DNA from 2 places in the Microbacterium sp. ZKA21 genome. Region 2 is predicted to be linked to the other one. Evidence: predicted binding sites of a transcription regulator. Region 2 holds the regulator's gene; the other holds the start of a gene.
What was found. The regulator HrcA, encoded in region 2, represses chaperone genes, less so after heat shock. The targets are predictions, from matches to a motif close to TTNGCACTCGNNNNNNNCGAGTGCNAA.
Positions count from the first base shown of each region.

Region 1: the regulator HrcA is predicted to act here: its motif matches at 13,210-13,236, upstream of groL (chaperonin GroEL).

Region 1 is NZ_JBNPVV010000001.1:719,101-734,138, reverse strand. It holds gene ispD (2-C-methyl-D-erythritol 4-phosphate cytidylyltransferase) at 1-949, shown strand, start outside; gene cysS (cysteine--tRNA ligase) at 989-2,482, shown strand; gene rlmB (23S rRNA (guanosine(2251)-2'-O)-methyltransferase RlmB) at 2,475-3,491, shown strand; gene M2317_RS03670 (NAD(P)-dependent oxidoreductase) at 3,506-4,147, shown strand; gene M2317_RS03665 (DUF4032 domain-containing protein) at 4,208-5,512, opposite strand; gene M2317_RS03660 (ABC transporter ATP-binding protein) at 5,597-6,703, opposite strand; gene M2317_RS03655 (DsbA family protein) at 6,921-7,907, shown strand; tRNA gene M2317_RS03650 (tRNA-Thr) at 7,981-8,056, shown strand; gene M2317_RS03645 (aldo/keto reductase) at 8,098-9,072, shown strand; gene M2317_RS03640 (MmcQ/YjbR family DNA-binding protein) at 9,060-9,455, opposite strand; gene M2317_RS03635 (SOS response-associated peptidase family protein) at 9,455-10,111, opposite strand; gene M2317_RS03630 (DMT family transporter) at 10,163-11,104, shown strand; gene M2317_RS03625 (nitroreductase family protein) at 11,106-11,657, opposite strand; gene msrB (peptide-methionine (R)-S-oxide reductase MsrB) at 11,654-12,082, opposite strand; gene M2317_RS03615 (DUF3263 domain-containing protein) at 12,246-12,503, shown strand; gene M2317_RS03610 (LytR C-terminal domain-containing protein) at 12,571-13,131, shown strand; gene groL (chaperonin GroEL) at 13,273-14,892, shown strand.
Region 2 is NZ_JBNPVV010000005.1:262,249-277,286, forward strand. It holds gene M2317_RS12645 (PhoH family protein) at 1-434, opposite strand, end outside; gene M2317_RS12650 (HIT domain-containing protein) at 481-828, opposite strand; gene M2317_RS12655 (16S rRNA (uracil(1498)-N(3))-methyltransferase) at 898-1,626, opposite strand; gene dnaJ (molecular chaperone DnaJ) at 1,630-2,742, opposite strand; gene hrcA (heat-inducible transcriptional repressor HrcA) at 2,745-3,773, opposite strand; gene M2317_RS12670 (carboxylesterase/lipase family protein) at 3,884-5,308, shown strand; gene hemW (radical SAM family heme chaperone HemW) at 5,298-6,539, opposite strand; gene M2317_RS12680 (DUF1990 family protein) at 6,539-7,192, opposite strand; gene lepA (translation elongation factor 4) at 7,246-9,099, opposite strand; gene M2317_RS12690 (ABC transporter permease) at 9,338-10,321, shown strand; gene M2317_RS12695 (ABC transporter permease) at 10,321-11,238, shown strand; gene M2317_RS12700 (dipeptide ABC transporter ATP-binding protein) at 11,235-13,166, shown strand; gene M2317_RS12705 (ABC transporter family substrate-binding protein) at 13,329-15,038, shown strand, end outside.

The DNA of each region.
Region 1 (15,038 bases), on a different contig from region 2:
CCTCGGCAGGGTTGTCACCGGAGGCAGCACCCGCCAGCTCTCCGTGGCGGCCGGACTCGGTGCGCTGTGGGGCGACGTCACCACCGTGCTCGTGCACGATGCCGCGCGGGCGCTCACGGCGGCGACGCAGATCGACGCCGTCGTGCGAGCGGTCACGGGAGATGCCGGCGTGATCCCGGTCCTTCCCGTCGTGGACACACTCAAACGCGTCGACGGCGCGACCGTCGTCGGCGCTGTCGATCGATCCGAGCTCGCCGCCGCCCAGACGCCGCAGGGATTCCCGCGACGTCCGCTCGAGGCCGCCTACGCGACCGCTCTTGCCTCCGGCATCGAGTACACCGACGACGCGGCGCTGTACGCCGCATCCGGGCACGACGTGCGCCACATCGCCGGGTCGGAGCGCGCCTTCAAGATCACCACGCCCGCCGACCTCGAACGGGCGCGGCACCTGCTGTCCGCGGCATCCGCTCCGGGCGTTCCGGTCATCGGGATCGGCACGGATGTGCACGCGTTCGGCGGCGAGGGCGACCTCTGGCTCGCCGGATTGGAATGGCCGGGGGAGCCCGCGCTCTCCGGGCATTCCGATGGGGATGCCGTGGCTCACGCGATCGTGGACGCGCTGCTCGGCGGGGCCGGACTCGGCGACATCGGCCTGCACTTCGGCACGTCGCATCCGGAGTACGCCGGAGCCCACGCCGAGGTGTTCCTCGCCCGCACCCTCGACCTGGTGACCGAGGCGGGCTGGAGCATCGGGAACATCGCGGTGCAGTTCCAGGGGAATCGGCCCCGATTCAGCACACGTCGCCCCGAAGCCGAGCAGGTGCTGTCGAACGCGCTCGGGGGAGCACGCGTGACGGTGTCGGCGACGACCACCGACGGGCTCGGGTTCTCCGGACGCGGCGAGGGCATTTCCGTGACCGCGATCGCGATGCTGATCCCGGCATCCTGAAGGGGCGGCTGTTCAGCACCGCCCCGGTAGGCTGGTGCGGTGATACTCCGCCTCTACGACACCCGCGCACAGCAGTTGCGGGACTTCGTGCCTCTCGATCCCGAGAACATCACGATGTACGTGTGCGGACCCACGGTGCAGTCCGGTCCGCACATCGGTCATGTGCGCAGTGCACTGAGCTACGACATCCTGCGGCGCTGGCTGGAGCTCCGCTACGGACGCGTCACCGTCGTGCGCAATGTCACCGACATCGATGACAAGGTCCTCGCGAACGGCACGGACGCCGAACCGTGGTGGGCGCTGGCGTACCGCATGGAGCAGGAGTTCGCGGCGGCGTACGCCGGCATCGGCATCCTGCCGCCGACATACGAGCCGCGCGCTACCGGCTCGATCCCGCAGATGCAGGAGCTGATCCAGACGCTCATCGAGCGCGGTCACGCGTACGCAGCCCCGGACGGATCCGGCGACGTGTACTTCGACGTGCGCTCCTGGACGCAGTACGGGGCTCTGACGCGGCAGTCCATCGACGCGATGGAGGCCGCGGAGGACGCGGACCCCCGCGGCAAGCGCAACCCGCAGGACTTCGCCCTCTGGAAGGGTGCCAAGCCGGATGAGCCGACGGATGCCGTGTGGCAGTCGCCCTGGGGTGGCGGACGCCCCGGCTGGCACATCGAGTGCTCGGCCATGTCGAAGCGCTACCTCGGCCCGGAGTTCGACATCCACGGCGGCGGGCTCGATCTGCGCTTCCCGCATCACGAGAACGAGCTCGCGCAGTCGACCGCGGCCGGGGACGGCTTCGCCCGGTACTGGGTGCACAACGGCCTGGTGACCGTGAACGGGCAGAAGATGTCGAAGTCGCTGGGCAACTTCACGCTCGCCGCCGACATCCTCAAGGCGCACGAGGACGACCCTATGGTGGTGCGATACGCGCTCGCCGCCGCGCACTACCGCTCGAGCCTGGACCTGACACCGGCCTCGTACGCTGAGGCCGAGACCGCGCTCGGCCGGATCCGCTCGTTCCTGAAGCGCGGCGAACGGACCTTCGCTGAGAACGAGGTGCGTCGAGGGAACGGCGGTGCGATGACCGAGACGCCGCACGCGACGGTCTCCTCCGACGCCGCAGCTCTGGATGCCGCGTCGGATGCATTCGGTCGCGTGCCCCGGTCGTTCGAACTCGCGATGAACGACGATCTGAACGTCCCGCAGGCGCTCGCCGTGCTGCACGAGTCGGTGCGGCGTGGGAACACGGCGCTGGACTCCGACGATCACGCCGGGGCGGAAATCGCATGGCACGAGGTCGGCGCCATGACGAACGTGCTCGGCATCGACCCGCGTGCGCCGCAGCAGACGAAGGGCGCGGGTGCCGAGGCATCCGCCCTGGACGCTCTCGTGCGCACGATGATCGACCAGCGTGCGCAGGCGCGCGCGGACAAGGATTGGGCCGCAGCGGATCGCATCCGCGATGCGATCGCGGCCGCAGGCATCACTCTGGAGGACACTCCGGACGGAACACATTGGAGTATCGATGGCTAAGCCAGGCAACCCCTCAGCGGGCAAGGGCAAGAAGAAGGGCCCGACCAAGGGCACAGGAGGCCTCGGCCGCAAGGCCCTGGAGGGCCGGGGGCCGACGCCGAAGGCGGAGGATCGCGCCTGGCATGTGGCCGGCAAGCGCAAGGCCGCGGCGGAGCGCTACGCGGCGTCGGGCGGAAAGGGCCGCCCTGGCGTCGCCGGCAAGCGCCAGACCTCGGGCGGCAACCCGAACCGTTCGGCCCGGTCGAAGGACAACACCGCCGACACCGAGACGGTCACCGGGCGCAACTCCGTGCTCGAGGCGCTGCGCACGAAGATCCCCGCGACCGCGCTGTACATCGCGCAGCGCGTCGAGATGGACGACCGCGTCAAGGAGATGCTCTCCCTCGCGAAGAACCGCGACATCCCGATGCTCGAGGTGACCCGTCAGGAGCTGGACCGCATGGCCGGCTTCGACGGCGTGCACCAGGGCGTCGCGCTCAAGGTGCCGCCGTACGAGTACGCGCACCCGCAGGACCTGCTCGAGCAGGTCATCGCCCGCGACGAGGTCCCCCTGTTCGTGGCGCTGGACGGCGTGACCGATCCGCGCAACCTCGGGGCGATCATCCGTTCGACCGCGGCGTTCGGCGGACACGGCATCATCCTGCCGCAGCGCCGCTCGGCCGGCGTCAACTCGGCGGCGTGGAAGACGAGCGCCGGAGCCGCGGCGCGCATCCCCGTCGCGCTGGCCACGAACCTCACGACGCAGCTCAAGGAGTTCAAGAAGCAGGGCGTGTTCGTCCTCGGTCTCGACGGCGACGGCGACGTCTCGCTGCCGCAGCTCGAGCTCGCCGACCGTCCGGTCGTCATCGTCGTCGGCTCGGAGGGCAAGGGGCTGTCGCGCCTGGTCACCGAGACCTGCGACCAGATCGTGTCGATCCCGATCTCGACCGCCACGGAATCGCTGAACGCCGGCATCGCGACCTCCGTCGCCCTGTACCAGGTCTCCACCGTCCGAAACGCGCTGAAGTAGCAGAGGGGAAGCACATGGCTCGCATCGTCGTCATCGGAGGAACCGGCTACGCCGGACGCCACATCGTCCAGGAGGCGGTGAGCCGCGGACACGAAGTCATCTCGGTCTCGCGCTCGAAGCCTGCGAATCCGGTCGATGGGGCGCTGGCCGTCCAGGGCTCGGTCCTCGACATCGAGTCCCTCGGCCACGTCTTCGACGGTGCGGATGCCGTGGTGTCCGCCCTCGCACCCCGCGGCGATATGACGGATGGTGTGCTCGGCGCGCTGCGCGGACTCATCGCGAAGCTCAGCGGAACGTCCACGCGCCTCGGCGTCATCGGCGGCGCTGGCGGCAGCCTGGTGGCACCGGGTGGCCCCCGTCTGTTCGATCAGGACTTCCCCGAGGAGTACAAGCACGAGGCGCAGGTCGGCATCGACTCGCTCGCGCTGCTGGAGGACTCGGATGCCGGTCTCGACTGGTTCTTCGTCCACCCCGCCGAGGTGTTCGGACCGTGGGCCGAGGGGGAGCGGACCGGTCACTACCGCGATGGCGGCGACGTCCTCGTGCGCGACGCCGAGGGGAAGTCGTTCATCTCAGGTGCGGATTTCGCGATCGCCGTGGTCGACGAGATCGAGCAGGGGAACCACCACCGCGAACGGTTCACCGTCGGTTACTAGTCCCCACGCCCACTCAAGACATCGCTTCGCGCTGTCTCGAGCCTCCGGGCGCGTGAGCCCTCAGACGAGGTCGCGCCAGTCGATCGCGGCGGTGTCGTCCGACACCGGGACCGCGTCGGTGATGACGGGGATCGCCGTCGTCTCGGTGGGCGGACCCATGATGGTGGCCTCGTCGCGCCGGTGGCGCAGCACCTCGTTGATGTAGCTCGTCAGCACCTCGGCCAGAGGCACTGATCGTCCCTGCGCCTGCGACAGATACCAGCGGTGTTCGAGCACCTGATGGAACACCTCCGCGGGCTCGAGCTTCGCGCGCAGGTCGTAGGGGATCGCCCGCACGACCGGTTCGAACACGCGCGTGAGCCACTCGTGCGCGTACATTTCCTCATCGGCCCAATTCTTCTTCGACCGTGCGCGGAACTCGTCCAGGTCGTTCAGCAGACGTCTCGCCTGATTCTCCTCGACGTCGAGACCGGTCAGCCGGATGAGGCGGCGCTGGTGGTGCCCGGCATCCACGACCTTGGGCTGGATCTCGACCAGCGTGCCGTCCGCAGTGGTCGACATCGACATCTCGTCGATGTCGAAGCCGAGGGCGTTCAGGCTCTCGACGCGTTCGGTGATGCGCCAGGTCTCGTTCGCCGAGAAGGACTCGTGAGCGGTGAGGGCATCCCACAGTGCGCGATAGGACGAGACGATGCCGTCGGCGATCGCCACGGCATCCACACCGTGTTCGAGGCGTCCGCCGGCTGCCAGATCCATGATCTCACCGGCGATGTTCGTGCGGGCGAGATCGAGGTCGTACGCCCGCTGACCGTCGGTGAGGCCCTCTTCGTGCAGTTCGCCGGTCTCGGCGTCGACGAGGTAGGCGGCGAAGGCTCCGGCATCTCGGCGGAACAGGGTGTTCGACAGCGAGACGTCGCCCCAGTAGAAGCCGACGTTGTGCAGCCGGACCAGCAGCAGCGCCAGCGCGTCGACGAGGCGGGTGGCGGTGTCCGGTCGGAGCACCCGCGTGAACAGGGCGCGGTACGGCATCGAGAAGCGCAGGTGCGACGTGACGAGAGCCGCCGGAAGGGCTTCGCCGTCGGCATCCGTCCTGCCGTCGATGACCGCCACCCTGGCCACGCACGGAACATCGAGCCTGGCGAGGCTGCCGAGCATCTCGTACTCGCGGCGGGCCATCTCGGCCGTCGTCTCCTTGACGGCGACGACGCGTCCGGAGAGGTCGGCGAAGCGCACCAGGTGCCGGGAGAGGCCCTTGGGGAGCGAGACGATGTGCTCGGACGGCCACTTCGCCAACGTCGTCGACCACGGCAGACCGAGCAGCCCCGGATCCACGGCGCTCGCGGTGATGCGCAGTGCGTCCTGCATGATGCTCCTCGATGGTCCGCGGTCGGGGGAAACGACGCGGCGCGGGCGACCAGAAGGTCAGCCCGCGCCGCGTGTGTGGTGCGCTTACGCCGCCGAGACGATCGGCTTGTCGTTCAGACGCTCACCCGACTCGATGTCGAAGGCGTGCACGTGGCCCGGGTTCGCAGCCAGCGTGACCGTCTCGCCCGCGTTCGGGTGGTTGCGGCCGTCGACGCGCGCGACGATGTCGGAGCGCTTGCCGTTGATGTCGGTGTGGCCGTACAGGTAGCCGTCAGCGCCGAGCTCCTCGACCAGGTCGACCGTGACCGCGAGGCCCTTGCCGTCGGCGGGGCCGACGGTGATGTCCTCGGGGCGGACGCCGACCGTGACCTGCGAGCCGTTCGCGCGGCCGACCGTGTCGCGGTCCAGCGGAACGACCTCGGAGCCGAACTGCACTCCGCCGTCGGCGAGGTCTGCGGCGAACAGGTTCATCGCAGGCGAGCCGATGAAGCCGGCGACGAACACGTTGTTCGGCTTCTCGTACAGGTCGCGCGGCGAGCCGACCTGCTGCAGGATGCCGTCCTTGAGGACCGCGATGCGGTCACCCATGGTGAGGGCCTCGGTCTGGTCGTGCGTGACGTAGACGGTCGTGACGCCGAGGCGACGCTGCAGCGACGCGATCTGCGTACGGGTCTGGACGCGGAGCTTGGCGTCGAGGTTCGACAGCGGCTCGTCCATGAGGAACACCTGGGGCTGGCGCACGATGGCGCGACCCATGGCGACGCGCTGACGCTGACCACCCGAGAGGGCCTTCGGCTTGCGGGTCAGGTAGTCCTCGAGATCGAGGAGCTTCGCAGCCTCGAGCACGCGAGCGGCGCGCTCATCCTTGCCGACGCCGGCGATCTTGAGCGCGAAGCCCATGTTCTCGGCGACCGTCATGTGCGGGTACAGGGCGTAGTTCTGGAAGACCATCGCGATGTCGCGGTCCTTCGGCGGGACGTCGGTGACGTCGCGGTCGCCGATGAGGATGCGTCCGGCGTTGACCTCTTCGAGGCCGGCGAGCATGCGCAGCGACGTGGACTTACCGCAACCGGAGGGGCCGACCAGGACGAGGAACTCGCCGTCTCCCACCTCGAGGTTGAGCTTGTCGACAGCGGGACGGGTTCCGCCGGGGTACAGGCGGGTGGCGTCATCGAAAGTGACAGATGCCATTGCATTTCTCCTTCACCGGCAGGTACGTGCCGGACGATCCGTTGTGATGGAAGCGGCGGGTTGCACCCGCCGTGGCCCACCGTTGGGCCGAGTTCAGTATGCCATGAGTTGCGGCATCTGGGTATTTCCCAGCCTGCCTCGTTAGCATCGACACCAGTGCTGCTTCATCTGGCGGCCATTTGGGGGAACCCGTCCCCGCAGACTTTCAAGAGGAACGATGTCGAGCGACGAAACGCCGAACGTCCCCGCCACCCGCAATACCCGCGAGGCGGTTCGGGAGAAGGCCCAGCAGGTCAATGCCAAGCAGTCCCGCGCGCGCATCGTGCGTCGGATCATCGTCGGACTGGTGGCGGTCGTCGCCGTCGGCGCTGTCGGCACCGCCGTCGCGATGGCGGTCAACTCGTCGGTCTCCGAGCCCACGTTGAACCCGGGCGGACTGGACGACGACGGTGTCGTCGTCCATGAGATCACGGGGGCCACGGTCAGCAGTGCCCAGATCCCCGCGACGCCCACGGCTGAGCCCACCGAGGCCGGCGAAGAGGCGACTCCGACGCCCGAGCCGACTGCGGCCGGAGCCGTCGACATCCACATCTACGTCGACTACCTGTCGCCGGGAGCCGGTGAGTTCGAGCGCGCCAACGCCCTCCAGCTGTCGGGCTGGATCACAGAGGGCGCGGCGACCGTCACGTACCACCCGGTCTCGCTGCTCACCGCGAACTCCAATGGCACGAAGTACTCGCTGCGCGCCGCTGCGGCTGCGGCGTGCGTCGCCGAGTATTCGCCGACCCAGTTCTACGCGTTCAACCACGAGCTGCTCGTCGGGCAGCCCGAGGTCGACAGCGACGGACGCTCGGACGTCGAGCTCGCGGACCTCGCGGTCGCCGTGGGCGTCGATGACGGCAAGAAGGTCCGCTCGTGCATCGAAGGCCAGGACTTCGTGTCCTGGGCGAAGGATGCCACCGCTCGTGCTCTCGAAGGCCCGCTGCCCGGTTCCGAGGATCTCGCACTGAGCGCGGCGCCGATGGTCGTCGTCAACGGCCAGGCGTACGTCGGCTCGCTGGACGACCCCGCCGAGTTCTCGCAGTTCGTGCTCACGGTCTCCAGCGACGCCTACTACGAGGCGGCGGAGACGGCGACGCCGACTCCCGCTCCGACCGAGACTCCGGTCACGACCGAGACGCCCACCGAGACACCTGCCGAGTGACCCTCCGCCGGCCGGTCGTCGACCGTTCGGTGCGGTGCCATAGAATCTCTGATGCGGTGCCTCGGCGCCGTACGCCGACTTAGCTCAGCTGGTAGAGCACCTGTCTTGTAAACAGGATGTCGCGGGTTCGAGTCCCGCAGTCGGCTCCATTCCGCCCTCACCTCCGCGCCGTCGTGTCAGGATGGCTGCTATGGACTACACGCATCTCGGACGCACCGGCACGCAGGTCTCTCGCATCGTCCTCGGGACGATGAACTTCGGCGATCGCACCTCGGAGGAGGACTCGTTCGCGATCATGGATCGCGCGCTCGAGCTCGGCGTGAACTTCTTCGACACCGCCAACGCCTACGGCGGAAGTGCGGGCCGCGGCGCGACCGAGGAGATCATCGGTCGCTGGTTCGCCGCTCGCCCAGGGGTTCGCGACGACATCGTGCTCGCCACGAAGGTGCACTCGCCGATGGTCGGCGGCGACGTCGTCAACGCCCGCGGTTCATCGGCCTGGCAGGTGCGCCGCGAGGCGGCCGGTTCTCTCCGCCGCCTGCAGACCGACCGCATCGACCTCTACCAGTTCCACCACATCGACCGTCACATCCCGTGGGACGAGATGTGGCAGGCCATGGAGATCCTCGTCTCGAGTGGCGAGGTGATCTACACCGGCAGCTCGAACTTCGCCGCCTGGAACATCGCGCAGGCGAACGAGATCGCGAAGCAGCGGCATTTCCTCGGCCTGGTCAGCGAGCAGTCGCTCTACAACCTCGCGCACCGCACGATCGAGCTCGAGGTCATCCCTGCGGCTCGGAATTACGGGCTCGGCATCCTGCCCTGGTCGCCGCTCAGCGGCGGGCTTCTGAGCGGCGGCTCCTCCGACGCGAACGCGCGTTCCAACACCGGTCGCGCCGCCGAGACCCGTGCCGAGCACGAGGACCAGGTCGAGGCGTACGAGCGCTTCGCGCAGGAACGCGGCTGGAAGCCGGCGGCTCTGGGGCTCGCGTGGCTGCTGCACCAGCCGGGCGTCACCGGGCCGATCATCGGTCCGAGGACCGTCGCGCAGCTGGAGTCGGCCGTCACCGCGCTCGACATCGAGCTCAGCGCAGACGACCTCCGCGCGCTGGACGAGATCTTCCCCGGCCCGGGCGGCCAGGCCCCGGAGGCCTACGCCTGGTGAGGTGACGCGACCCCGAACACGTTCGGATCGACCGGACGCTGAGCGCGGGGGAGCTTCTCGACGACGAGTCGGTAGGACTCGGTCACGAGCTCTTCCACGAGGCCCGGCTCGATGGACGGGCCCGGGGTCACCGAGATCCAGTGCCTCTTGTTCATGTGATAGCCCGGCGCGATGTCGGCGAAGGTCGCGCAGAGCGCCTCGGCATCCTCGGGGTGCGACTTCACGGTCACCATGGCACGGCCGGAGTACAGCGTCTGCAGCATGAACACCTTGCCGCGCACCTTGAAGACATCCCACTCCGGGCCGAACGGATGCTCGAGCCCGGCGCCGGGCAGCTCGTCCGCTCGTGCGGCGGCAGTCTGCATCAACGTTTCGTCATCCATCAGAACAGCTTCTCCGCGACGCCCTTGTCGTTGCTGCGCGGGGTCGCGATGACGCGTTCGTCCAGGGATGCCGCGGCCGCGAGCGCCTCGTCGATCACTTCGCGCCCGCCCTCGCCCAGCAGCCACTCGTGCGCGTAGTCGGTCGGGATCAGCACCGGCATCCGATCGTGGATGCCGGCCAGGTGCTCGGGAGCCGGGCGCATGACGATCGAGAAGCACGTGAACCATTCGCCGTCCGCGGTCCGGCCCCGCTGCGTCACCGCGGCCATGCCGAACAGCGCCCCGGTGTCGAGACCGAACTCGTGCCACACCCGATCGGGCTTCTGCAGCTCGAACCATCCGGTCGCAGGGACGATCGCGCGCGACCGGGCCTTCCCCGGCTGATCCTGCAGGCGCTCTGAGCGGGTGTTGATCGAGGGGAACCGAGCCGGTTCGCCGTTCACGAGGAATCCCCACCACGCCGGCTCGAGCGTCGTGTCCCCGTCCGTGGCGAGGACGATCGGGTTGAGATTGCGCAGATTCTTACCGGTCGGTCGCAGCGTCTCCCCGGCATTGCGTTCGGCCCACTCCCGCAGACCGTCGAGGATGTCGGCATCCGCTTCGGCCAGCAGCTCCGCATCGGTGAATCGAGGATCGAGTCCATAGCTCGCGCACATGCCGCAAGAGTATCCCCGACGTCCGACATGCGGTCGGGTAGCGTGGCAGGAGTGCCTCGTACCCGCCGACTGCCCGCGTTCGTCGCTATCGGCGGCGCGGTCTCGATCGGAGCGATGACCGCGATCCAGGCGCGCATCAACGGCGTCCTCGGCGTCCGACTCGGCGATGGGATCGTCGCTGGACTCGTCTCATTCGCCTCCGGTCTCCTGCTGCTCGTCGTCCTGGTCGGCGTGCTCCCCTCGGGACGTGCCGGAATGGCACGGCTGTGGCGCGGCATCCGGTCCAGGACGATCCCGGTCTGGATGCTGCTGGGCGGCGCCTGCGGGGCCTTGACCGTGACGACGCAGGGTCTGACCGGCGCCGTCCTCGGGGTCTCTCTGTTCACGGTCGGCGTCGTCGCAGGGCAGACGCTGCACGGGCTGGTCCTCGACCGGATCGGGTTCGGTCCTGCCGGCGTCGTGGCCGTCACCATGGGGCGCGTCGCCGGAGGAGCGCTGGCGCTCCTCGCGGTCGGCATCTCGCTCGGCGGCGACGTGCTCGCCTCGGCCCCGCTGTGGATGCTGCTGCTGCCGTTCGCGGCCGGTGTCGGCATCGCCTGGCAGCAGGCCGCGAACGGCCGTCTCGCGCAACGCGTCGAATCTCCCATGATCGCCACGACGACGAGCTTCATCGCGGGGACGATCGTCCTCGCGATCGGAACGGGTGCGAGCGTCGCCGTGAACGGGCCGCCGAACCCGCTGCCCGACGAGCCGTGGATGTACTTGGGCGGTCTCCTCGGGGTCGCCTACATCTTCCTCGGCGCGCGGCTGGTCGCGCAGACCGGGGTGCTGCTGCTCGGCCTCGGATCGGTGCTGGGACAGCTGGTGACGGCCGTGATCATCGATGCGCTCTGGCCCGCCGAGGCCGGCCCAGCGCTCTGGCAGACCATCGCGATGGTGGCGGTCGCCGTGATGAGCGTTCTCGTGGCGGTCATCCGTCCGCGCCGGCGCTGAGTTACTTCTTCTTGGTCTTCCCGGCCGGCATCGGGGTCAACAGGGACTCGGCATCCACGGGTCTGCGGCGTCCCGGCTTCTTCGCGGGCTTGCCGCCGACGTAGAGCCAGCCGAGGAGCTCCTCGTTCTTCTTCAGACCGTGCGCCTTCGCGACCGCCTTCGACCGCGTGTAGTGACCGGTGCGCCAGATGACGCCCCAGCCGGCCTCGTCGAGAAGCAGGCTGAGAGTGTGCGCGACGCCGGAGGCGACGGCCTCCTGCTCCCACCGGGGCACCTTGTCGCTCTTGCGATAGCTCGCTACCACGGCGATGAGAAGCGACGCGCGCAGCGGCTTGGACGATGGATGCCTGTCGCCCTGCGCCTTCGCGATGGCGGCGCCGAGCGCCTCGCGGTCCGCGCCGCGCAGCTCGATCAGCCGCCAGGGCTGCAGCGAGGAGTGATCGGCGACGCGTCCGGCCGCTGCGACGAGGGGGAGCAGCTCCTCGTGCGTCGGCGCCTGATCGGTGACCTTCGACCAGGACTGGCGGGCGAGGACCGCGTCGAGGGCGCTCACGACTGCGGGGTCGCCGGCGCGTCGGACGTCTCGGGCGTGAAGTTCAGCGCGAGCGAGTTCATGCAGTAGCGGTCGCCGGTCGGCGTGCCGAATCCGTCGGGGAAGACGTGGCCGAGGTGCGAACCGCAGCTGGCACAGCGCACCTCGGTGCGCACCATCCCCAGGGTCGTGTCCTCGATGAGCTCGACCGCGTCGGGGCGGACCGACTCGTAGAAGCTCGGCCAACCGCAGCCCGAATCGAACTTCGTGCCGCTTTTGAACAGTTCGGCACCGCACGCGCCGCAGGTGTACAGCCCCGCGCGCTCCTCGTCGAGCAGCTCGCCGGTCCACGCCCGCTCGGTCGCTGCTTGGCGGAGCACGGCGTACTGCTGGTCGCCGAGCTCCGCACGCCACTGCTCATCGGACTTGTTCACGCTGTAGGACATCCGGACCTCCTGAGTCGTCACAAGCCATTCTCTCGCGCCGGAGCGCGTGCCGGCGCGCGCGGGCTGGGAACTGGCAGAGCGTGGTTGCGCTCGTGGGGGCGGGCTCGGATCTCGTCGGGAGTCGCTCCCGAGTGCGGAGCGAGTCGCGGCGTAGGCTTCGGGCATGCTCGGAGATCTGACGGACCGCGATCGCGCGATACTCGCGCTGGAGGTCTCCTGGCCGCGGCACAGCGGTGCGAAGGAAGAGACGATCCGCACGCAGCTCGGCATGAGCCCCGCACGCTACTACCAACTGCTCTGGCGTCTGATCGACACCGAGCAGGCGCTCGCGCACGACCCGCTGCTGGTCCGGCGGCTGCGCCGGATCCGCGACGCCCGCGGCGCGCAGCGCACCGTGCGCATGCAGGGCTTCGTCGGCTGAGATCGGTGGCACGGCATCCTGAACATCCCTGAAGAGGATGCCGAGAAGCATGCCCTAGCATCGAGGGGTGTCCAAGCCCGCTCGTGATCGTTTCGACGATGTCCCCCGCACGTCCGGACGCGTAGGCGCTCATCGCGCTGAGAACCCCGGAAGCAACGGCTGGATGGTCCTGCTCTGGTCCGTCGTCGCCGCGCTCGTCCTGCTCGTCGTCGGCGTCTTCGTGTCGCTCATCGTCATGGGGCGCATCGTGCTGTTCCCTACTCCCGAGGCGTCGGTCGCGCCGGTTCCGGAGGACACCGGGATCGTGGACACGTCCTATTCCGTGCTGATCCTCAACGCCACGCCCGAGGACGGTGCGGACGAGGTGATGCGCGAACAGCTGATCAACGAGGGCTTCGACCCCGCTCTCGTGCTCACGAGTCCCGCATCGTCGCAGGACTTCCCGGAGACCACGGTGTACTACGTCGCCGAAGAGGATGCCGAGGCCGCCATCGGGCTCGCGAACCTGATCGGCGGAGCAGCCGTCGAGCAGAGCGACTACTACGCGGCCATGAACGACACCGACCAGTCGCAGCTCGCCGTCGTGATCGGCCTGGACGACGCGGACGAGGAGTCCACGGGCGAGTAGCGTCCGGTTCGTTCCGCGACTGTTTCTCTCTGCGCGTACGCGGCTTGCACTCGATGGGGTCGAGTGCCAGAATGGGCGTTAGCACTCGATCACTCCGAGTGCTAAACCGAACGTATACGTCCAGGAGGGACGACAAAACTCATGGCAAAGATCATCGCTTTCGATGAGGAGGCCCGTCGCGGTCTCGAGCGCGGCCTGAACATCCTCGCCGACGCTGTCAAGGTGACCCTCGGCCCGCGTGGTCGCAACGTCGTGCTCGAGAAGAAGTGGGGCGCCCCCACGATCACGAACGACGGTGTGTCCATCGCCAAGGAGATCGAGCTGGACGACCCGTACGAGAAGATCGGCGCGGAGCTCGTCAAGGAGGTCGCCAAGAAGACCGACGACGTCGCAGGTGACGGAACCACCACCGCGACCGTCCTCGCTCAGGCTCTGGTCCGCGAGGGACTGCGCAACGTCGCAGCCGGCGCCGACCCGATCTCGCTGAAGAAGGGCATCGAGAAGGCCGTCGCAGCCATCACCGAGGAGCTGCTCTCCAGCGCCAAGGAGATCGAGTCCAAGGAAGAGATCGCGGCCACCGCGTCCATCTCGGCCGCTGACGCCTCGATCGGCGAGCTGATCGCCGAGGCGATCGACAAGGTCGGCAAGGAGGGCGTCGTCACCGTCGAGGAGTCGCAGACCTTCGGCACCGAGCTCGAGCTCACCGAGGGCATGCGCTTCGACAAGGGCTACATCAACCCTTACTTCGTCACGGATCCCGACCGCCAGGAGGCCGTGTTCGAGGAGCCCTACATCCTCATCGCGAACTCGAAGATCTCGAACATCAAGGATCTTCTCCCCGTCGTCGACAAGGTGATCCAGGACGGCAAGGAGCTCGTCATCATCGCCGAGGACGTCGAGGGCGAGGCCCTCGCGACTCTCGTGCTCAACAAGATCCGCGGCATCTTCAAGTCGGCTGCCGTCAAGGCTCCCGGCTTCGGCGACCGTCGCAAGGCGCAGCTGCAGGACATCGCGATCCTCACCGGTGGTCAGGTCATCACCGAAGAGGTCGGTCTGAAGCTCGAGAACACGACGCTCGACCTGCTCGGCCGTGCCCGCAAGGTCATCATCACCAAGGACGAGACCACGATCATCGAGGGTGCCGGTGAGACCGACGCCATCGAGGGCCGCGTGACCCAGATCCGTCGCGAGATCGAAAACACCGACAGCGACTACGACCGCGAGAAGCTGCAGGAGCGTCTGGCGAAGCTCGCCGGTGGCGTCGCCGTCATCAAGGCGGGTGCCGCGACCGAGGTCGAGCTCAAGGAGCGCAAGCACCGCATCGAAGACGCCGTTCGCAACGCCAAGGCGGCCGTCGAGGAGGGCATCGTCCCCGGTGGTGGCGTCGCGCTCATCCAGGCCGGCACCAAGGCTCTGGATGCGCTCGAGCTCGACGGCGACGAGGCGACCGGCGCGAACATCGTTCGCGTGGCCATCTCGGCTCCGCTGAAGCAGATCGCCCTCAACGCAGGTCTCGAGCCGGGCGTCGTCGCGGCGAAGGTCGCGGAGCTGCCGATCGGTCAGGGCCTCAACGCGGCCACGGGCGAGTACGTCGACATGTTCGCCGCGGGCATCATCGACCCGGCCAAGGTGACGCGTTCCGCTCTGCAGAACGCCGCGTCGATCGCCGGTCTGTTCCTCACGACCGAGGCCGTCGTCGCCGACAAGCCCGAGAAGAACCCGGCTCCGGTCGGCGACCCGTCGGGTGGCATGGACTTCTGACCCTTCGCTCCCCACGCCCCACTCCAGACAGCGCTGGCGCGTTGCCCGGAGCCTCTGGGCGCGGGGGCCCCGGCTCAGGAACCAGAGGTTCCACACAGAAACGCCCCGGCTTCGGCCGGGGCGTTTCTGCGTTCCGCAGCGGGGGG
Region 2 (15,038 bases):
CGGGTCACCTCCTTGCGCTGCAGCGCCTGGACCGCCTTCGCCATCGCGAGATAGGTCTTTCCGGTGCCGGCCGGGCCGATGCCGAAGACGATCGTGTTCTCCTCGATCGCGTCGACGTACTCCTTCTGGCCGAGAGTCTTCGGGCGGATCACCTTGCCGCGCGTGGACAGGATCGCCTCGCCGAGCACCTCGCTCGGGCGCGGGCCGCCTTCCTGCCTGAGCATCCGGGCCGAGCTGCTGACGTCGCTCGGGGCGAGGTCGTGGCCTTGCTTCGTCATCGTGAGCAGTTCCTCCACGAGGGTCTTGGCGGCGGCGACGCGAACGGCGTCGCCGGAGAGAGTGATCTCATTGCCCCGGACGAGCACTTCGACATCCGGGTGCTCCTTCTCGAGCATCCGGAGAAGGCGGTCCTGCGGGCCGAGCAGCTGCACCATGGCGATGCCGTCGGCGTAGATGCGCTCGGTGACGCTGCTCGAATCGTCAGAGGCCAACGAGGTCGTCCTGTCCCAGGTTGCCGAGAACGTGCGCGTGCACGTGGAACACCGACTGACCTGCGCGCGCGCCGTTGTTGAAGATCAGGCGGTACTCGCCGTCCGCATGCTCGTCGGCGAGCCGCTTCGCGGCGGCGACGAGTTCCGCCAGCAGCCCAGGGTCCCCCGCTGCGAGTTCGGTGACATCGCGGTACTGCTCGGTCTTGGGGATCACGAGCGCGTGCAGAGGCGCCTGCGGGTTGATGTCGCGGATCGCGAAGACCCGCTCGTCGTCGAGCAGGAGCTCACCGGGGATCTCCCCGGTGAGGATGCGCGTGAAGATCGAGGGCGACGTCATGGGGCCAGTCTATCCGGCGCCGGACAGCGGCGGCCGTGGGTCGGAGCCGACGCCGTCACCGGATCCGGGTCACCAGCGCCCGAGGCTCGCGGACAGCACGGCGATCGCCGCAGGCCCCGCGGTCGACGTGCGCAGCACGGTGTCGCCCAGGCGCACCCGCTCCGCACCGGCCGCGGAGAGACGCTCGAGCTCCTCCGGCGCGATTCCGCCCTCCGGTCCGACCACCAGCACGAGGTCGCGTCCGTCCGGTTCGACCAGGGACAGACGATCCTCCGCCGTGGGGTCGAGCACGAGCATCCGCTCCTCCCCCGCGCGCTGCGCGAGCTGCGCCGTCGAGTTCACCGGCGACACTGTCGGGATCCAGGCGCGATGCGCCTGCTTGGCGGCCTCGCGCACGATCGACGCCCAGCGCTCGCGCCCCTTCGCGGCCTTCGGCCCCTCCCAGCGCGAAACGCTCCTCGCCGCCTGCCAGGGCACGATCTCATCCACTCCGAGTTCGCACGACGCCTGCACGGCGAGCTCGTCGCGGTCGCCCTTCGCGAGCGCCTGCACGAGCACCAGACGCGGAGACGGCTTCGCGATCTCGTGGCGGCGTCCGATACGGACGTCGACGCGCGACGCCGATACATCGACGGCCGAACCGTCCAGCCAGACCCCGGCGCCGTCCCCGATCGTGATCGTCTCGCCGACCCGCACACGGCGGACCACGGCGGCGTGCTTCGCCTCGGCACCCGTGAGCGAGACGATGCTCCCTTCACCGGCATCCGACGCGGATTCGACGACGAAGTGCAGCGCCATGACTCAGTGCCCGCGGAACCGGTCGCGGAGCTTGGAGAAGAGCCCCTGCTGGAACTGTGCGAGCTGAGGCTTCGGCGCCTTGGCCTTCTTCGCGAAGTCCTCGATCAGGCGGCGCTGGGCCGAATCCAGCTTGGTGGGCGTGAGCACCTGCACTCCGACCCGGAGGTCGCCGCGCTGCGTGCCGCGCAGCGGCGTGATGCCGCGGCCCTTGATGGTCAGGACATCACCGGACTGCACACCCGGCCGGATCTCGAGGTCTACGGGTCCGTCGAGCCCGTCGATCGTCGTCTCCGTGCCGAGGACGGCATCCGTCATCGCGACCTCGAGGGTCGCGAGCAGATCGTCGCCCTCGCGGCTGAACGTGGCGTGCGACGCGACCGAGACCTCGACGTACAGATCGCCGTTCGGACCGCCGGCCTTGCCGACCTCGCCGGAACCGGGCAGCTGCAGGCGCAGCCCCGTCTCGACGCCGGCCGGGATGTCCAGCGACACCGTCCGGCGCGAGCGGACCCGGCCCTGACCGGCGCATGTCGCGCACGGGTACGGAATCGTCGTGCCGTAGCCCTCGCACGTTCCGCACGGCTGGGAGGTGACGACGTTGCCGAGAAGGCTCCGAACCTGACGCTGCACGTGCCCGGAGCCGCCGCAGATGTCGCACGTCACGGGCGACGTGCCCTCCTGGCAGCAGGAGCCCTGACACGTCTCGCAGAGCACCGCGGTGTCGACCTCGATGTCCCGGTGCGCGCCGAAGACCACGTCTCCGAGGTCGAGATCGACCCGCACGAGTGCATCCTGGCCGCGCTCGCGACGAGATCGGGGGCGCGCACTCCGGCCGCCGCCCGCCGCGCCGAAGAACGTCTCGAAGATGTCCCCGAACCCGCCGAAGCCGCCGGCACCGAATCCGCCGTTGTCGTCGCCGCCCATGTCGTAGCGGCGTCGCGACTCCTCGTCACTGAGCACGTCGTATGCGTGCGTGACGAGCTTGAACCGCTCCGACGCATCGTCACCCGGATTCACATCCGGGTGCAGCTGCCGCGCCAGTCGCCGGTACGCCTTCTTGATCTCGTCCTGGGACGCGTCGCGCGACACCCCGAGGACCTCATAGTGGTCCGCCACAGTCACCTCTCGTCTTCGTCGAGCAACCGGGACAGGTAGCGGGCCACAGCCCGCGCAGCCGCCAGATTGCTCGGATAGTCCATCCGGGTCGGGCCCATCACGCCGACCCGCGCCATCCCGCCAGGGGTGGCGTAGTTGCTCGCCACGATCGAGGCCTCGCCCAGACCGAACGGCTCGTTCTCCGTGCCGATGCTGGCCGCGAGTCCCTGCTCGTCGGTCACCATCTCGCTCATCAGCCGCAGCAGCGTCACCTGCTCCTCGATCGCCTCGAGAAGCGGGTGGATGCTGCCGCGGAAGTCCTGTTCCCGTCGAGCCAGAGTCGCAGCTCCTGCCATGACGAGCTTCTCCTGACGGAACTCGTCCAGCTCCTCTGCGATGACGCCGGCCAGTACGCGCTGAGCGATGTCGGTGCGCCCGGGCTTCACCGTCGCGGCGAGGGCGCCGACCAGTTCGCGCGCCTCGCTCACGGCCCGCCCGGTGATGGATGCGGACAACCGGGCACGCAGCACTGCGACCTCGGCCTCGTCCAGATCGACCGGGAGACCGGCGATGCGCTGGGAGACGCCCCCGGCGTCGGTGACGAGCACGACGAGCAGCCGATTCGGTGCGAGCGCGACGAGTTCGAGATGCGTGAGATGCGCGCGCGCGAACGACGGATACTGCGCCAGCGCCACCTGTCCGGTGAGCTGCGTGAGCACGCGGACCGTACGCGCCATCAGGTCGTCGAGATCGGTCGGGTCCGCGAGGAACATCTCGATCGCGCTGCGCTGTGCCGTGGAGAGCGGACGCAACTGGGCGAGGTGGTTGACGAAGACCCGATAGCCCTTGTCCGTCGGCACCCGCCCCGACGACGTGTGCGGAGCCGTGATCAGCTCCTCGTCCTCGAGCAGCGCCATGTCATTGCGGATGGTCGCCGCCGAGACACCGAACGAGTAGCGGTCGACGATCGACTTGCTCCCGACCGGCTCATGCGTGGCGACATAGTCCTGCACGATCGCCCGGAGCACCTGCAGACCGCGCTCAGTGACCATGACCGCTCTCCTCCCGCTGGCACTCACTGCTTCCGAGTGCCAATTCTACCCGTCGCTCGAGTCCGACCGCGCTCATGTCGCGGATCGGGCGCGCCCGTACGATGAAGGACATGAGCGCTCACCCTCAGGTCACCATCTCCACCGGCATCCTGAAGGGCGAAGCGGATGCCGGGATCCGACGTTTTCTCGGCATCCCGTACGCGGCCCCGCCGTTCGGTGCGAACCGCTTCCACGAACCGCAGCCGCCCGCCGCCTGGGAGGGTGTGCGCGACGCCACCGCGTTCGGCCCCACCGCCCCGCAGCTGCCGTACCCCGGGGCGATCGGCGAACTGCTCGGCAGCGTGAGGATCCCCGGCGACGACATCCTCACGGCGAACGTCTGGAGTCCAGAGGGCGCCGCCGGGGCACCGGTGGTGCTCTGGATCCACGGCGGCGCCTTCGAGCGCGGAGCGCCGGCCCTGCCCGGCTACGACGGCACGGCTTTCGCCAGGGCCGGTGTCGTCTTCGCCTCGATCGGCTATCGGCTCGGGTCCGAGGGCTTCTCGGTCCTCGACGGTGCGCCGCGCAACCTCGGGCTACGCGACGTCGCCGCCGGCCTGGAGTGGGTGCATCGTGAGATCTCGGCCTTCGGAGGCGACCCCGCGCGCATCACCGTGATGGGTGAATCGGCCGGTGGATCACTCGTCGCCGGTCTCCTCGCCCGTGACGATTCACGGGCGCTTGTCTCCCGGGCGATCATCCAGTCCGGCCCCCTGCAGGCGCAGTCCGCGCAGAAGGCCGGTCGCGTCACGGCCCAGCTCGCCAAGCGGCTCGGCATCCGACCGACGAGGGACGCTTTCGCAGCTGTCGCGCCGGATGAGCTACTCGAGGCGCGCCGGCAGCACGCGACCGGAAGCTCGCCGCTGGGCGGCGCTCCCGGGTTCCAGCTCACGATCGACCCCGAGAGCCTGCCGCGTTCCCCGCACGACGTACTCGCCTCGATCGAGACGCCCCTGCTGATCGGATCCAACACGGACGAGTACCGGCTCTGGTTCACGCCCGAGGCACTCGCCGGCGTGACGGAGCTCAAGCTGTTCGCCGCCCGCCTGGCGCTGCGTATCCCCGCGCGCGCGATCCGCGCCTACCGGAGCGCGTGGCCCGGCGCCTCCACCGGTGAGATCTTCGGCCAGGTGGCGACCGATGCCATCCTCCGCGCACCGGCCACGCGCGTCGCCACGGCGAAGCCGTCGCCGACCTACCTGTACGAATTCGCGTGGCAGAGCCCCGTGCGTGACCTGCGCGCCGCGCACGCGCTCGAGCTCGGCTTCGTCTTCGACCGACTCGCGGATGCCGAGTCGCACCGACTCGCGGGCCCTGATGCTCCGCGGGAGCTGGCCGCCGCGATGAATGCGGACTGGATCCGCTTCATCGCGACGGGAGATCCGGGCTGGCCGGCCTTCGACGAGAGCCGAACGACCCGCCGGTACGACACACGGATCAGCGATGGTCCCCAGCGCAGGCAGGAGCCTCTGGATCTGCTGCCGCTCAGTCCGTGAGCTCGCGCACCACTGCGTCGGCCAGCAGCCGACCCTTCAGCGTCAGCTGCACGCGGCCGGAGAGCGCTGCGGCGGGCTCGACGAGGCCATCGGCGATCAGGCCCGCAACGCGCGAACGATTCGAATCGGGAAGATCGGCGATCGCGATGCCCTCACGGATCCGGCTCAGCAGGAGCACCCGCTCGAGCATCCGGGACTCCTCATCCGGCCGTTCGGTGCCGGCTGCCGGCGACTCGGATGCCGCGAGCCGCTGAGCATACGCAGCCGGATGCTTGACGTTCCACCAGCGCAGCCCGGCGACATGGCTGTGGGCTCCGGGGCCGAACCCCCACCAGTCCGTACCGCGCCAATAGGCGAGATTGTGACGCGAGCGGTTGCCCGTCGATTCGGCACCTGAGCCTGTCGAAGGGCGAGCCCAATTGCTCACCTCGTACCACTCGAACCCGGCATCCGCGAGACGGCGGTCGGCGAGCTCGTACATGTCGGCCTGCAGATCGTCGTCCGGTTTCGGGACCTCGCCGCGGCGGATCTGACGCGCGAGCTTCGTGCCGTCCTCGATGATGAGCGCGTATGCGGAGATGTGATCCGGCGACAGTGCCAGCGCAGTATCCAGCGAGGTCTCCCAATCGGCCAGCGACTCCCCCGGCGCTCCGTAGATGAGATCCACGCTCACGGCGAGTCCGGCGTCGCGCGCCGCCTCGACCGCGGTGCGCACGTTCGCCGGTTCGTGCGTGCGGTCCAGGGTGGCGAGCACGTGCGGCACCGCGGACTGCATTCCGATCGAGAGACGCGTGACCCCGGCATCCACGAGCGTCTTCGCCACCTCCGGCGTGACCGTGTCCGGGTTCGCCTCGACCGTGACCTCCGCCCCGTCGCGCAGCCCGAAGGCATCAGCCGCCGCTGTCAGCATCCGTGCCAGATCGCCCGCCGGGAGCAGCGTCGGCGTGCCACCGCCGAAGAAGACGGTGTCCATCGGCCGCAGCGCGCCGGCGTCCGAGAGCACTCGACGCGCGAGGTCGATCTCGGCGATCAGCGTCGTGGCGTAGTCCTCCTGCTTCGCGCCGCGCAACTCGCTCGACGTGTACGTGTTGAAGTCGCAGTATCCGCAGCGCACCCGGCAGAACGGCACGTGCAGGTACGCCGAGAACGGAGTCTCGCCGTCGATCCGCAGATCGGCGGGCAGGCGACCGTCGACGGGTGCCGGATCGCCGATCGGAAGGGGCCCCGCCATCAGAGCGGAGTCGCGTACAACGGGGAGATCGCCCGCAGGTACCGTGCGAAGAGTTCACGACGACGACGCTTCACGAGCGCCGGAAGCGTGCGATACAGCAGGCCGCTCGGCGCGTCGAACGCACGGACCGTGAACCAGACCTCGTCGTTGTCCTCGCGCCACTCGATGTCGAACGATTCCTCGCCCTTCACCACGGACCCGCCGACGGTGCCCAGCACGAAGCCGATGCGCCTGGCGTCCTCGGTCACCGAGATCACACGCAGTTCGGCATCCGCGCGCATCCCGGCGACGCGGCCGCGCAGATGCACGGTCATGCCGGCGCCGGCGTACGGAAGCCCCTCTGAATCGAAGCGCTGCTCGACGTCACGACGGCTGGGCGCGATCGCATTGCCCTCGGCATCGAAGCTGACGCCCGAGTAGGAGGGTCCCGGTGCCGGGCGGACATCGTCGACGGAGAGTCCGGCCGCGCGCTGCGCCGTCCAGGACAGCAGTGCGTCACCCGCCGTCCGGAAGCGCTCGGCTCCGCTGCCGATCCGCCAGGCGTTCTCCGCGGGGATGCTGTGCTCCGGCGGATACTGCATGAGGTCGGGGGCATGAGTCGCCCCCACGGCCGCATAGTCCACCGTGTCGTCTCGGAAGGTACCGCGCCGCATGATCTCCAGCCTACCCATCCTCCCTGAGAGGGTCCTCCGACCCGCGGAGCCGACTACTTCTTCTCCTTGCCCTCGACATCACCGGAGAGCGCTGCGATGAACGCCTCCTGGGGAACCTCGACGCGGCCGACCATCTTCATGCGCTTCTTGCCCTCCTTCTGCTTCTCGAGCAGCTTGCGCTTGCGGGTGATGTCACCGCCGTAGCACTTGGCGAGCACGTCCTTGCGGATCGCGCGAATGGTCTCTCTGGCGATGATGCGCGCGCCGATCGCGGCCTGGATCGGGACTTCGAACTGCTGGCGAGGGATGAGCTTGCGCAGCCGCTCGGCCATCATCGTGCCGTAGGCGTACGCCTTGTCGCGGTGCACGATCGAGCTGAACGCATCGACCTTCTCGCCCTGGAGGAGGATGTCGACCTTCACCAGGTCCGCTTCCTGCTGGCCGGCGGGCTCGTAGTCGAGCGAGGCGTACCCCTGCGTCTTGGACTTCAGCTGATCGAAGAAGTCGAAGACGATCTCGCCGAGTGGCATGTTGTAGCGCAGCTCGACGCGCTCCTCGGAGAAGTACTCCATGCCGAGCAGAGTTCCGCGTCGGGACTGGCAGAGCTCCATGACGGTGCCGACATAGTCCTTGGGCAGCAGGATCGCGGTCTTCACCACTGGCTCCGACACCGAACCGATACGGCCGTCCGGGTACTCGCTCGGGTTCGTGACCGTGACGGTTTCGCCTGTGTCGCTCGTGAGCACCTCGTAGATCACGCTCGGCGCCGTCGTGATGAGGTCGAGGCCGAACTCGCGCTCGAGTCGCTCGGTGATGATCTCGAGGTGCAGGAGTCCGAGGAACCCGCAGCGGAAGCCGAATCCGAGCGCCACGGATGTCTCGGGCTCGTACTGCAGCGACGCATCGGAGAGTTTGAGCTTGTCGAGCGCTTCGCGCAGCTCGGCGTAGTCGCTGCCGTCGATCGGATAGATGCCCGAGAACACCATCGGCTTCGGGTCGGTGTAGCCCGGCAGCGCCTGAGTGGATGGTTTGCGCGCCGTCGTGATCGTGTCACCGACCTTCGACAGCCGGACGTCCTTCACTCCGGTGATGAGGTAACCGACCTCGCCGACCCCCAGGCCCTTCGAGGGCACCGGCTCCGGGCTGGAGACGCCGACTTCGAGAGCCTCGTGCGTCGCTCCGGTGGACATCATCTGGATCCGCTCGCGCGGGCTCAGGCTGCCATCGACCATGCGGACATACGTGACGACACCGCGGTACGCGTCGTAGACGGAGTCGAAGATCATCGCGCGTGCCGGTGCGTCCGCGTCGCCCTGAGGAGCGGGGATCTCCTGCACGAGTCGGTCGAGGAGCTCCTCGACTCCGACGCCGGTCTTGCCCGAGACGCGCAGCACGTCCTCCGGCTTGCCGCCGATGAGGGAGGCGAGTTCCTTGGCGTACTTCTCCGGGTCGGCGGCCGGGAGATCGATCTTGTTCAGCACCGGGATGATGTGCAGGTCGTTCTCGAGCGCGAGGTACAGGTTCGCGAGCGTCTGGGCCTCGATGCCCTGGGCGGCGTCGACGAGCAGGATCGCGCCCTCGCACGCGGCCAGCGAGCGCGACACCTCGTACGTGAAGTCGACGTGGCCGGGGGTGTCGATCATGTTCAGCGCGAACGTGTCGCCGTCGATCTGCCACGGCATCCGGACGGCCTGGCTCTTGATCGTGATGCCGCGCTCGCGCTCGATGTCCATCCGATCCAGGTACTGCGCGCGCATGTCGCGATCGGAGACGACTCCGGTGATCTGCAGCATCCGGTCGGCAAGGGTCGACTTGCCGTGATCGATGTGGGCGATGATGCAGAAATTCCGGATCTGCGAAGGCGGCGTCGCGGCAGGCGAGAGCGGGGTGAGAGCGCGTGGTGACATGTCTCGACGATTCTACGGTGAGCCGTCCCTAATCCCCGATTCGTCGAAACCAGTGATAGTCTCGCGAAGTTGCCTTGGCTCTCTCAGTGACACTGAGTTCCACAGGCGATACGACTCCGTAACAGACACGTAACGGTGTTGCATCGCGCAAGACCGCGGATGGTGCTTGACTATCATCCCGACCCAGCGTTGCGTCGGAAGATCCCGCGCGCGTCTGTATAGAGAAAGACTCAACACCTTGATCAAGTACCTCGTGCGCCGCCTCCTGGGGTGGGTGCTGATGATCGTCATCGCGACGAACATCACTTATTTCCTGGCATGGAACTATCTCGATCCCGAGAACAACTACGTCGGACGCCGGCCTCCGCTCTCACCCGAGCAGATCGATGCGCTTCTCGTCCCTCGGAACCTCAGCGATTCGATCCCGCTGTTCCAGCGGTGGTGGACCTGGTTCTCCAACATCCTGTTCCACTGGGACTGGGGCATGGGACCCACCGGAGAGTCGGTCAACGAGCAGGTCGCCTACCGCGTCTGGGTCAGCGCTGAGCTGGTGCTCGGCGCGACCATCATCACGACGATCCTCGGCATCGCGCTCGGCGTGTACACAGCGTCGCGGCAGTACAAGCTCGCCGACCGCATCGGCCAGGGCACGAGCATCATCACGATGAACATCCCCACCGTGGTGTCGGGCTTCGCCCTCGTGCTGCTCGCGATCAACTTCAACAACGCCGTCGGCACCACCGTGTTCTACGTCGTCGGCTCCTCCAGCCCCGGGGTCGAGGGCTTCTTCCCCGTCTTGGTGGACGTCCTCCAGCATCTGACTCTGCCGACATTGAGCCTTGTGATCACCGGGTACGCCGGCATCCACTTCCTGCAGCGCTCCCTGCTGCTCGACAACATCAAGGCCGACTACGTGCGCACGGCACGCGCGAAGGGACTGACGAAGCAGCAGGCCATCCGCAAGCACGCCCTGCGCACCTCGATGATCCCCGTCACCACGCAGGTCGCGTTCACGATCCCCGCCGTCTTCACGGGGGCGGTCCTGACCGAGACGATCTTCAACTGGAACGGCATGGGGCGGTACTTCATCACGACCCTGAACGGCAACGACATCCACGGCGTCGTCGCGGTCGCCGCGTTCGGTGCCCTCATGACGGCGATCGGCGCCATCCTCGCCGACATCACCGTTGTCATCCTCGATCCGAGAGTGCGGGTGAACTGATGTCCATCGAAGCGATCGAGGTCTCTGCGGAGATCGAGAACAAGCTGAAGACGCGCAAGCGCACGTCGCTCATGAAGCTGTACACGCGCCGCTTCATGCGCAACCGCGGTGCACTGATCGGCATCGTGATCCTCATCCTGCTCGTGCTGTTCGCGATCATCGGGCCGCTCATCTCGCCGTACAGCCCGTCGGATCTCGACTTCCTGGCGCTGCGCCAGGGGCCGTCGGCCGAGCACTGGTTCGGCACCAACGGATCCGGGAACGACAACTTCGCGCAGGTGGCGACAGGTCTTCAGCGCTCGATGATGATCGCCGTCGTCGTCGCGTTCGGCACGACGGCCGTCTCCGCTATCGTAGGCGCGACGGCTGCGTACTTCCGCGGCCCGTACGAGCGGATCATGCTCATCGTGATCCACTTCATGATGGTGATCCCGAACTTCCTGATCCTCGCGATGATCTCCAACGACGCGGGCGGCAACTGGATCGTGATCTCCCTGGTCATGGTGTTCGTGGTCGGCTGGTTCATGCCGGCGCGCATCATCTGGACGCTGTCGCTCTCACTGCGCGAGCGCGAGTACATCCACGCAGCGCGCTACGCGGGCCTGCCAGGCCTGAAGATCGTCACCCGGCACATGCTGCCGAACATCGGCTCGCTGCTCGTGATCAACTTCACGCTCGGTGTCGTCTCGGCGGTGCTGACCGAGACCGCGCTGTCGTTCCTCGGATTCGGAGTCAAGCTGCCCGACGTCTCGCTCGGTGCGCTGATCGGCTACGGCTCGAGCACCCTCGTCAGTGCTCCGTGGCTGTTCTACTTCCCCGCCCTCGCGCTGACGCTGCTGACCGTGTCGATGGCACTCATCGCCGACGGCCTGCGCGACGCCCTGGATCCGACTTCGGCGGCTGGAGGTCGCGCATGAGTACAGTACTGTCCGTCCGCGACCTCAAGGTCAGCTTCCCCTCCGAGGCCGGACGCGTGGATGCCGTGCGCGGCGTCTCGTTCGATCTCGAATCTGGCAAGACGCTCGGCATCGTCGGCGAATCCGGATCCGGCAAGTCGGTCACGTCGCTCGCGATCATGGGCCTGCTCGACGAGAACGCCAAGGTCACCGGCTCGATCATCTACGACGGCCAGGAGCTCATCGGCAAGACCGACAAGCAGCTCTCCGTGATCCGCGGCAACGGCATGTCGATGGTCTTCCAGGACCCGCTGACCTCGCTCACCCCGGTCTTCACCATCGGCGACCAGCTGATCGAAGCCCTCACGGTGCATCGCAGCCTGTCGAAGAAGGATGCGTGGGACCGCGCGGTCGAGCTGCTCTCGCTCGTCGGCATCCCGGAGCCCGAGCGCCGCATGAAGGCGTTCCCGCACGAGTTCTCCGGCGGTATGCGCCAGCGCGTCGTCATCGCGATCGCGATGGCGAACAACCCGAAGCTGATCATCGCCGACGAGCCGACCACGGCCCTCGACGTGACCATCCAGGCGCAGATCCTCGAGCTCATGGGCAAGGCGCAGGATGAGACCGGCGCCGCCATGATCATGATCACTCACGACATGGGCGTGGTGGCGAAGACGGCCGACGACGTCCTCGTGATGTACGCCGGCAAGCCTGTCGAGCACGCGGCGGTTCGCGAACTCTTCTACCACACGCGGATGCCGTACTCGATCGGCCTGCTCGGTGCGATCCCTCGGGTCGACAAGGCTGAGAAGGTCCCGCTGATCCCGATCAAGGGCAACCCGCCGCTGCTGATCGATCTGCCGGATGCCTGCCCGTTCGCGGCGCGGTGCCCGATCGCGATCGACGCCTGCCGCACGGGAGAGCCGACACTGGAGCGCATCGCCACCGAAGGCGGCGGAGACCACACCGTCGCCTGCATCCGTGCGGACGACATCGACGACGAGGGCCGGATCGGCGGGATGCCGGTGTTCCCCCTGCCGGAGATCCCCGAGAGCGCACTCGTGCAGACGCCCCGCGAAGAGCGGCCGATCATGCTCGAAGCGATCAACCTGAACAAGACCTTCCCGCTCATGAAGGGCTCGCTCTTCAAGCGCAAAGTCGGCGAAGTGCACGCCGTCAAGGGACTCAACTTCGATGTGCGCCAGGGCGAGACCCTCGCGATCGTGGGCGAATCCGGCAGCGGCAAGACCACGACCTTGCTGCAGATCATGGATCTCGTCAAGCAGGAGGACGGCGACATCCGCATCGCGGGCAAGAGCGTCGGCGACATCAAGTCCCGTGCCGAGGAGCGCAAGCTCCGTCGCGATCTGCAGATCGTCTTCCAGGACCCGATGGGCGCGCTCGACCCGCGCATGACCGTCTGGGACATCATTGCCGAGCCGATGTTCGCGATCGGCATGCCCAAGAACGAGGTCTTCGACCGCGTCGAGGAGCTCATGTCGCTCGTAGGCCTCGATCCCGCGCACAGCGACCGTTTCCCGCAGGCCTTCTCGGGCGGACAGCGTCAGCGCATCGGCATCGCACGTGCGCTGTCGACTAACCCCAAGGTCGTGGTCCTCGACGAGCCCGTCTCGGCGCTCGACGTGTCGATCCAGGCCGGTGTCATCAACCTGCTGGACGAGCTCAAGTCGAAGCTCGGGCTCTCCTACCTGTTCGTGGCGCACGACCTGGCGGTCATCCGGCACATCGCCGACCGGGTCGCGGTCATGTACCGCGGGTCGTTCGTCGAGCACGGCGATGTCGATCAGGTCTTCGACAACCCGCAGCATCCGTACACCAAGGCATTGCTGTCGGCCATCCCGATCCCGGACCCCGATGTCGAGCGCACACGCGAGCGGATCATCCTTCCGGTCGAAGGATTCGACGCCGCGACGGCCGCGGTCGGCTGAGCCGGAGCGCGCATCCGGGGCGAAACGATGACGGTTATCGAACAGTCCTGTGACGCTTTCTGCACAGTCCGATAACGAATCGGCGTGCATCGCAATCTCCCCGCCGGAGGCGACATAGTCTGCCTCTATCCCAAGTAAGGCCAAAAGGCACTAAGGAGTACCATGAAACGGCATCAGAAGCTGATGGGTATCGCCGCTCTCGGCGGCGCCCTCGCACTCGCCATGAGCGCATGTGCACCAGCGAGCAACGGTGGCGGCGGCAACGGCGGCGAGGGCGAAGGCCCCCAGACCGTCGAAGGCGCAGACTACAACCCCCAGCCCCGCGAGAACCTCGCGACCGGTGGCGAGCTGCGCATCCCCATCTCGAACATCGCCGAGCAGCTGAACTACTTCCACAGCGACGGCGACGCGCGCGTCACGCAGGTCGGAACCTGGTTCCGCCCGCAGGTGCTGCTGATGGACCCGGACGGCACGATCAAGCCGAACCCGGCGTACCTGGATGACTACTCCTTCGGTGTCGAGGACGGCAAGACCGTCCTGCACTTCAAGGTCAACGAGAAAGCCGTCTGGAACGACGGAACACCGATCGACGTGACCGCCTTCCAGGCCACCTGGACGGCCCAGAACGGCGAGAACGAGGCCTACCTCCCGAACGCGACCGACGGCTGGAAGGAAATCGAGTCCGTCGAGGCCGGCGAGAACGACCACGACGTGATCGTCACCTTCAAGGGCGAGTTCGCCTGGCCCGAGATGGTCTTCTCCCAGCTGCTGCACCCGGCCGTGAACACGCCCGAGCTCTTCAACACGGCGTTCCTCGGTGACTGGCACCCGGAGTGGGGCGCAGGTCCCTACACGGTCGAGGACTACGACAAGACCGGTGGCGTCGTGACCCTCACGCCGAACCCGAAGTGGTGGGGCGACGAGCCGCTCCTCGACAAGGTCACCTTCATCCAGATGGAGCCGACCGCTGCCGTCAACGCACTGCGCAACGGCGAGGTCGACATGGCCGAGACCGGCAGCGCCGAGCTGCTCGCCCAGGTCGAGGATCTCGAGGGCGTCGAGACCTACAAGGGTCAGGCGACCGCGAACGCGATCTTCACGCTGAACTCCGCGAACCCGGTGCTCGCCGAACTCGACGTCCGCAAGGCGATCTTCGAGGCGATCAACATCGAGCAGATCAAGGAGATCATCTTCAACGGTCTCAACTACACCGAGGAGCCCGCCGGCTCGCTGACGCTGTTCTCGTTCCAGCCCGACTACAGCAACGCTCTCGAGGAGGCCGGCCGCAAGGACGGTGACACCGAAGGTGCCAACAAGCTTCTCGACGAGGCCGGCTGGGTCGCCGGTGAGGACGGCATCCGCGAGAAGGACGGCCAGCGCCTGTCGCTCGTCTTCCCGGTTCACTCCGACACCGAGACCGCTCGTGCGCGTTCGCTCGCGGTGCAGTCGCAGCTGAAGGCTGTCGGCGTCGAGGTCGAGATCGACCAGCGTCCGTCCGCGGAGTTCGCCGAGGACTACAACACGCAGAACGGTGACCTCTTCTTCCTCAACTTCACGTCGTCCGACCCGTTCGGTGCCGCCTGGTTCTGCCAGCTGTACTGCTCGGACAGCGGCCTGAACCTGTCGGGAACCGGCACGCCGGAGATCGACAAGATGATCCACGAAGAGCTCGAGACGATCTCCGACCCGGTGGAGCAGACGAAGAAGGCCATGGAGATGGAAGCTCAGATCTTCTCCGAGACCTGGGGCATCATCCCCGTCCTGAACGGCCCGGAGATCTGGACCGTCAAGGCGGGCCTGGCGAACCTCACGCCTGAGCCCTACGTCGGCCTCGACCTGTTCGGCATCACGCCGGTCGAGAACGTCGGCTAC